DNA from 3 places in the Alicyclobacillus fodiniaquatilis genome. Region 2 is predicted to be linked to each of the others. Evidence: predicted binding sites of a transcription regulator. Region 2 holds the regulator's gene; each other region holds the start of a gene.
The links. The regulator LexA, encoded in region 2, represses DNA repair genes until DNA is damaged. The targets are predictions, from matches to a motif close to CGAACATATGTTCG.
Positions count from the first base shown of each region.

Region 1: ACFSB2_RS05200 (YhjD family protein) is a predicted target of LexA. The motif match lies at 1,273-1,286, and genes of this name have one in related genera.
Region 3: ACFSB2_RS20255 (YolD-like family protein) is a predicted target of LexA. The motif match lies at 866-879, and genes of this name have one in related genera.

Region 1 is NZ_JBHUCX010000017.1:9,639-11,914, forward strand. It holds gene ACFSB2_RS05190 (SOS response-associated peptidase) at 1-649, shown strand, start outside; gene ACFSB2_RS05195 (hypothetical protein) at 734-1,069, opposite strand; gene ACFSB2_RS05200 (YhjD family protein) at 1,303-1,560, shown strand; gene ACFSB2_RS05205 (DNA polymerase IV) at 1,557-2,276, shown strand, end outside.
Region 2 is NZ_JBHUCX010000020.1:263,778-266,053, reverse strand. It holds gene glnA (type I glutamate--ammonia ligase) at 1-11, shown strand, start outside; gene ACFSB2_RS07585 (GNAT family N-acetyltransferase) at 248-706, shown strand; gene lexA (transcriptional repressor LexA) at 893-1,522, opposite strand; gene ACFSB2_RS07575 (HAD family hydrolase) at 1,626-2,276, opposite strand, start outside.
Region 3 is NZ_JBHUCX010000083.1:141,029-143,304, reverse strand. It holds gene ACFSB2_RS20265 (hypothetical protein) at 192-365, shown strand; gene ACFSB2_RS20260 (hypothetical protein) at 593-784, opposite strand; gene ACFSB2_RS20255 (YolD-like family protein) at 1,048-1,368, shown strand; gene ACFSB2_RS20250 (polysaccharide deacetylase family protein) at 1,778-2,276, shown strand, end outside.

The DNA of each region.
Region 1 (2,276 bases), on a different contig from region 2:
ATTTGCCTTTGCCTCGGATATGACAGAGTTGTTGCAGTATTACGGGTTGACAGAGTCGTCTTATGAGATGCCAACCAGGTACAACATTGCGCCGTCGCAGTCCGTAGCAGCTGTAATCGCAGACGACAATAATCAGTTGCGTGTGGGGCCCCTGAAGTGGGGACTGATGCCGAGGGTGTGGGGGGCAGACACAAAGACCAAACCAATCAATGCACGCGCCGAAGGGCTACCAACCAACCGAACATTTAAGCCACTTCTCACGCGCAAACGCTGCCTTATCCCATCGACAGGATATTACGAGTGGAGACCGTCGGATAAGCAGCCGTTTTACATCCATGTAGAGAGTCAGCCAATCTTTAGTTTTGCTGGTATTTATGACACGCTGGAAAGCGAAAACGGCGAGAAGGTTTCCACTTTTGCGATAATCACTTGTCCACCAAATGACAGAACCGAGAAAATTCACAATCGCATGCCGGTGATTTTGCCTCGCGAACAAGTGATGACGTGGTTAGACCGCGGGCTAACAGACGTAGAATTGCTGACTGACATGTTGAGACCGTATCCGTCGGATGACACAGAATTTTATGCTGTAAGTAAGTTGGTGGGAAACGTACGAAATGACTCTTCAAAATGTGTGCAGCCAATTTAAGAAAAGTCAACCACAACCATACAAGGATGATTTTATTAAAGAAAAAAGCCAACCTCGACAAGATTGGCTATTCTTCTTCTCCTACTAGAGATATGAGAAGAAGTTGTTCCTATACTCCGTGATGTATTGGTTAATTTGTGCAATGGTCACGGCGTTCAATACATCTTCGATGATGGTGTCCATGCGGTCATATTCTGTCTGATTCAAACTGGAACAGTTTGGACCCTTCCGGATGTGGCTGTTATACATAGCCATCGCATAACCCGTTCCAACTTTAACTTTCGCAACGGCATTCAAACCTACGTAATCCGCATCTGCTAAGCACCCTGGATCTTCTCCACGATCTACATCTACTCCGGTCACAGTTCTAAATGCTCCTCTAACAAAATGCTCGTATCGGTGTGCTTCATCTAGCGCCATCAATGATACCCCCATGTATATAAACTATCTTTCTTGCAACATAAGTATAAAGTCAAAGTTAGTCAAAGTCAATTGATAAACAGATGGCGTTAAAGCACATGATGCTTCATCGTTGCTATCACTAAGTAGTATCCCCACTGCCACAACTTACCTCCAAAACCCTTTGCATTATTCCTTTTAGCAAGCATATAATACCCATTAACAGAACGTATGTTCGTATAAGGGGTGCGTATATGGACCGGCCAACGGCATCACTTCGAAGGTTGCTCCTGCTTGAATCTATCCAGAAATCGATCACAAATGAAATCGCGCTTACAAAAGCGCAGATGCGTGAAGCTGGGTTACGAATCATTGAACGAAAGGTGAATCATCATGATGTTTGGATCCAATACCAATATGGCCAACACCATGATGAGGCGATCTTTATGCGAAAAATGCTCGATGCCGAGTCGAAGAACCGCGCTAAGAGAACAGGAATGATCACGCCATGACACGAAAGCTGATTTACGGCTTGTGCGATATGCAATCCTTTTACGCCTCCTGTGAAGTCGCAAGCCGCGAAGAATACGCGGCTCGGCGCCGGGAGTTTGATGACTTGACAGACCCGCCACTTGTAGTTTCAGGAGATCCAGCTCGGCGATCTGGCATTATTTTAGCCGCTACTCCCACTGCGAAAAAGTCTGGAGTAAGCAATGCAATGCGCCTTGGCGAAGCATTGCGCCTCAATCGTCATTTGATTGTAGTACGCCCACATATGGAGTTCTATTTGCAAGTATCTGTGCGAATTCAGGAGGTCATGCGTCAAGTTTTTCCGCTACAGGAGCAGTACTCAGTCGATGAGGGGTTTTTTGCTTTTGAATCGCCTTCGAAATTGTTTCCAGATCCGATGGCTGCAGCTCGTACACTACAACAAAAAATCTGGGATTTATTCAGGATACGCGCTCGCATTGGTATGGGGCCGAACAAATGGGTTGCCAAGATGAGCAATGCCACGGCAAAAAAAACGCCTGGTGGCATCGTTTGGTGGCAGGAAGATGACGTGCCTTCTTTATTGCATACGCTTCCAGTTGATAAAATGTGGGGATTAAAAAAACGTGCGGAGACGTTACGCCTTGAGTTTGGAGCTAAGACGATTGGTGATGTGGCCAAGATTCCCGTCGGTCGCTTAAAAACCAGGTTTGGCGTTTGGGGTGAAGTGATTCATCGT
Region 2 (2,276 bases):
CCTTGTATTAATACAGGACATGCCCGTCGTAGAGGGTCTATAGCTGTTTAAGAAAAAGCATCCACCGTCTGCATTCCGATGTAGGCGTGGGTGCTTTTTTTGGATGTTGTGAAAAGAGCGATTACGTGCATGGGTGCACAGGTGTACTAGAAAGCAAAAAGCGTTACTCGAGTTGCAGGATATGGCGAATGGAGTAACTTTAACTTTACAGTAGGTATAGATGAATTGGAGGAGGGAGGGATAACATTTGACAAGAGGGAAAATAGTGATTGTGGCGCTGACTCAACCGTTGATAGCGGAAGCCAGCATTCTCTTAGCAAGCTATCTGTATGGCGTCGAATATTCAGATGAACAGCAAACAGAAGCTCAGCAGATCTTAAAGCGTTTTCTGCATTATCAAATTGCGACACCTTTTCTTGCGCGGTACGATGAGACATACGTTGGATTTATCGTGCTTGATTGGGGATTTTCCACTTCAAAAGGTCTGCCGGTTTTGCGGGTGCAGGCTTTGTATACACTGCCTGCATATCGAGAAATCGGTGTTGCTTCGACGCTATTGTCGCACGCCATCTCGCTTGCAAAGGGGAAGGGCGCAAACCGACTACAACTTGAGACAGACAGGGAGAATACACCCGCTAAACACCTATATGCAAAATTCGGTTTTGAGCTACTCCCGGAGAAAGAGGTGTACATGCTCTTTCTATAGGGGGGAGCGGGGATGCTCATAGCCTCCCAAAGCATGATGAATACGTAGATTAAATCAGCGTCTACAGTTTGGCAATCATCCGACTGTTCTCAAATGTTGAGGAAGATGCCAATTGACGATGGATAAAGTTCCAACGACATGGCTGAATTAAGTCGCGAATAAGTCGCGAACGGCTGAAAGCGTCTTTTAGCGCAGACTGCGAAAAACGCCAATGACCTTCCCTAAGATGACCACGTCCGGATAGTAGAGCGGCGCTAAACGGCTGTTTTCCGGTTGAAGTCGCACGCGTCCCTGTTCACGAAAGAAGCGTTTGACAGTGGCTTCGTCATCCATTGTCATGGCCACGACAATGTCTCCGTTGATGGCCTGGGATTGCCGCCTGACAATCACCATGTCTCCGTCAAAAATGCCTGCTTCAATCATGCTGTCGCCGCTGACGTTCAGCGCAAAAACGTCTTCGTTATGGGCGAATTCCGGAGAGAGGGGAAGGTATCCCTGAATGTCCTCAAACGCGGCGATGGGCTGTCCCGCTGTGACACGGCCGAGAATGGGGGCCATTACCGTCGTGCTCGCTGCTTCGTCATTCATCATCGAATCGCCCGTGTCCTGAAGTAGTTCCAAGGCGCGCGGCTTGGTTGGATCTCGCCGGATGTAACCTTTTTGCTGCAGACGTTCCAAATGACCATGGACAGTAGAACTGGACGCGAGGCCCACTGCTTCACCGATTTCCCGTACAGAAGGTGGATATCCCTTTTCATTTAAATTTTTCCGAATAAAATCGAGAATCGCCTCTTGCCTTGCGGTGAGTTGGGTCACGGTTCTACACATCCCTTGTCATCTTTTGGCGCAATCGTAACATATAAAGGACGTCGATGGCAAACGTTTGTTCGATCACGACTTGTTTTGTGCCATCAAAGTGTCAGGAGATGAGGCCAAGCTCGTGTAAAGCGCGCGCCACACCATCGTCTTCTGCGTTAGTCGTCACCCGTTTGGCGAACTGTTTCACGTCGTCGGTCGCGTTGCCCATCGCATAGGAATAGCCAAGCGTTTTGAACATGCCGATGTCATTGCCTCCATCCCCGATGTGGAGCGCATGCTCTGGTTTGATGCCCAAATGATCAAGCAGATGTTTGGCGCCAATCGACTTATCCGACTTCCTTCGTTGAAAATCAACCGCTCTTGTATCCCATCTATAGATGTAGCTCGCCGGGAATCGCGTCTCAAAATCCGCATCCCACTCGCGCGTCATGAACGCGTTGATCTGAAAAATGTTGATATTGTCGAGATTGGCCACTGCGAATGGCACGATCTCAATGGACGGAAAATCGAAGAATGCCAAAATCGCTTTGTACTGCTCGGGAATCGGCGCAAAGGAAACCGCGCGTTCGTGCGTGTGAAGGATGGTTGAAATGCCGTGCGAACGGGCGTAGTGCACGATGCCTGCAACATCGTCTGCTTTGAAGGGGGTAGCAAACAATTCGTCTGTTTTGGTGCGGACGAGGCCGCCGTTGAAGAAGATGCCATAGGGAACATCCAGTGTGTCTTGTACGTGTTTTGCATGCAACACCGA
Region 3 (2,276 bases), on a different contig from region 2:
AAATAGAACGGGCGTGTGTCCTTTTAAAACGATTTTGCTGTGCGTAAGAAGGCATCATCTTATGTGCAGAGGGTTGTTTTGTATGGGTTCATGTACCGCACAGTTTATCAGGGCACTGGGTGGGTGAAGGTGTCGAAAAATGAAAGATGGCGCTCTGTGTTGCATAGGTTGTGAACAGGAGGTTGATGTAGATGGCGTTTACGCGTGTTTATTTACTGGAAACAGAGGAGCCGTTAGAATTCAAGGGGATCCAACCTCAATATGTCGTTGACAAATTGAATCATTCAAAGCAACAGTTTGTTGAAGTGGATGATGGTGTCTGGGTGAATAGGGCCAATGTCCTTTTGATATCAAGAGTTGGATAGAATTGCGGTAGAAAGTCGGATCGAATTGTGCGAACTTGATGTTTTTAAGATAATTTTGAGGTAAGCCAGTTAACATCATCTGATGACTTAACCACTCAATCCGAAGCCTTCACCTTTGCGGTGGGGGCGTTTTTTTGTAGTTAAGGCCAAATTGTATCAGTGCAGTTCTAGTGGCGGATGCTGGCAATATCCTGGGAATGAAAAAAAGCCAATTTCCAACCCGGAGGTTAGGAGATTGGCCTGTTGCTCAACTTGTGACTCTTTCCGTTACGCGCACTGGCCGCGGTAAAGCCGTTCAACATCTTGCGGAAAAAGTTGTTTGACGGATTCACAACTGCATGACCGCGACGATTGTTTGCAGCATTTTCAAGTCTTGCTTGATACACAAATTGCATGCCCTTCGTATCCAAAGGTTGCATAATACAGCACCTCTTTTCTTTTGTTGGTTACATTATATAGCCGTGTCATCAGCAAAAGTTGGCGGTGAAACGTTTACAATGTGAACGTTTTTTCGTGTAAATCGCTTGCATTGTGAACATTGAATTTGTAACCGCTGCCATAATGCGGGTAACTCGCTGACCAATGCTCAAATATTTGCATCTGTCTGCTCATCGTCGTATACTCATTCCGAACAGAACATATGTTCTTGTGAACGGCATGATGTAGTGGAGATGAAGAGACGATGGGAATTGCTGATGGCAACCTGTTTGAGAGCATGCGCTTAATGCTACCTGAACATACAGATGTCATGACACGTTTGAAGCGTGAGCAGCAAATCAAAAAGAAACCGATTCTTTCTCAACAAAAATGGGAGGATATAGGATATGTCATCAGCGATGCAATTGAACATCAGACGTCCGTTTGCATTCAATTGTTCAATTCATTTGAGGATGAATTCTTAGAGGGCATCCCAGAGGCACGGGATGGCGTTTTGTACCTCAATATCAATGGTGATCGGAAAAAAGTGCCGTTTGACCGCTTGATTGATGTTGAGGCGCTTTAAATTTAGAATTGCCAAACGGATGTCATATCTGAAGAGGGAAAAGCGGATTGCATAATCCATCGTCTCCTGGACACATTAATCTTTGTAAGGAGGATGATGTGTAATGGTGACAACCTTTTAGGAAGTCTCAAGACCATCTGCGACTTACGGAAAAAGACCGCCATGTGCGGTCTTTTTCATGAGGCAAGGCATTTTACACCTCACACCCCCAAACGAAACACAAGCGTACTCCAATACCTCTGTGATAGGTCCATGAATAAGAAATCCACTCAGAATGAAAGAAGCCCGTGTGCAGTCATCCATGTCTGAATTGTGAAATCGAGTTGCAAATCACATAATTCGTTTTCTCATGAGGAAAATTGAACTATGGTCTTTCCTGGTATTTCACAACAAAGGGATGGGGATGAATATGCAGAAAATCGCTCGCAGAACAGTAAATGCCTTATGCGCGCTTATCTTCGGCACGACAACTTGCATGTTGACGAACTGTGTATCAAATGTGTCTGCTGCGACAAACGTCAAGAAGATATATTTGACGTTTGATGATGGACCGGATGCCGTTTATACTCCCTTAATCCTCGACATTTTACATAAGGAACACGTAAAAGCGACGTTTTTTGTATTGGGCTATCGTTCGCAACAGTCTCCATATATCATACGAAGAATTCACAATGATGGGCATGAAATTGGCAATCACGGCTTCTATCACACGTATATCGCCCACAAATCGAAACAATGGGTAGAAAGGGACATAAGCCGAACGGATGCAGCAATAGAGGCCATTTGCGGTGTTAAACCCAAGTATTTTAGACCGCCGGGCGGCATTTTGAGCGAATCGGACGGCGCGCTTGTGCGCAAAGCTGGACATCCAATTGCGATGTGGACTTTGGATACGAATGATTGGAAAG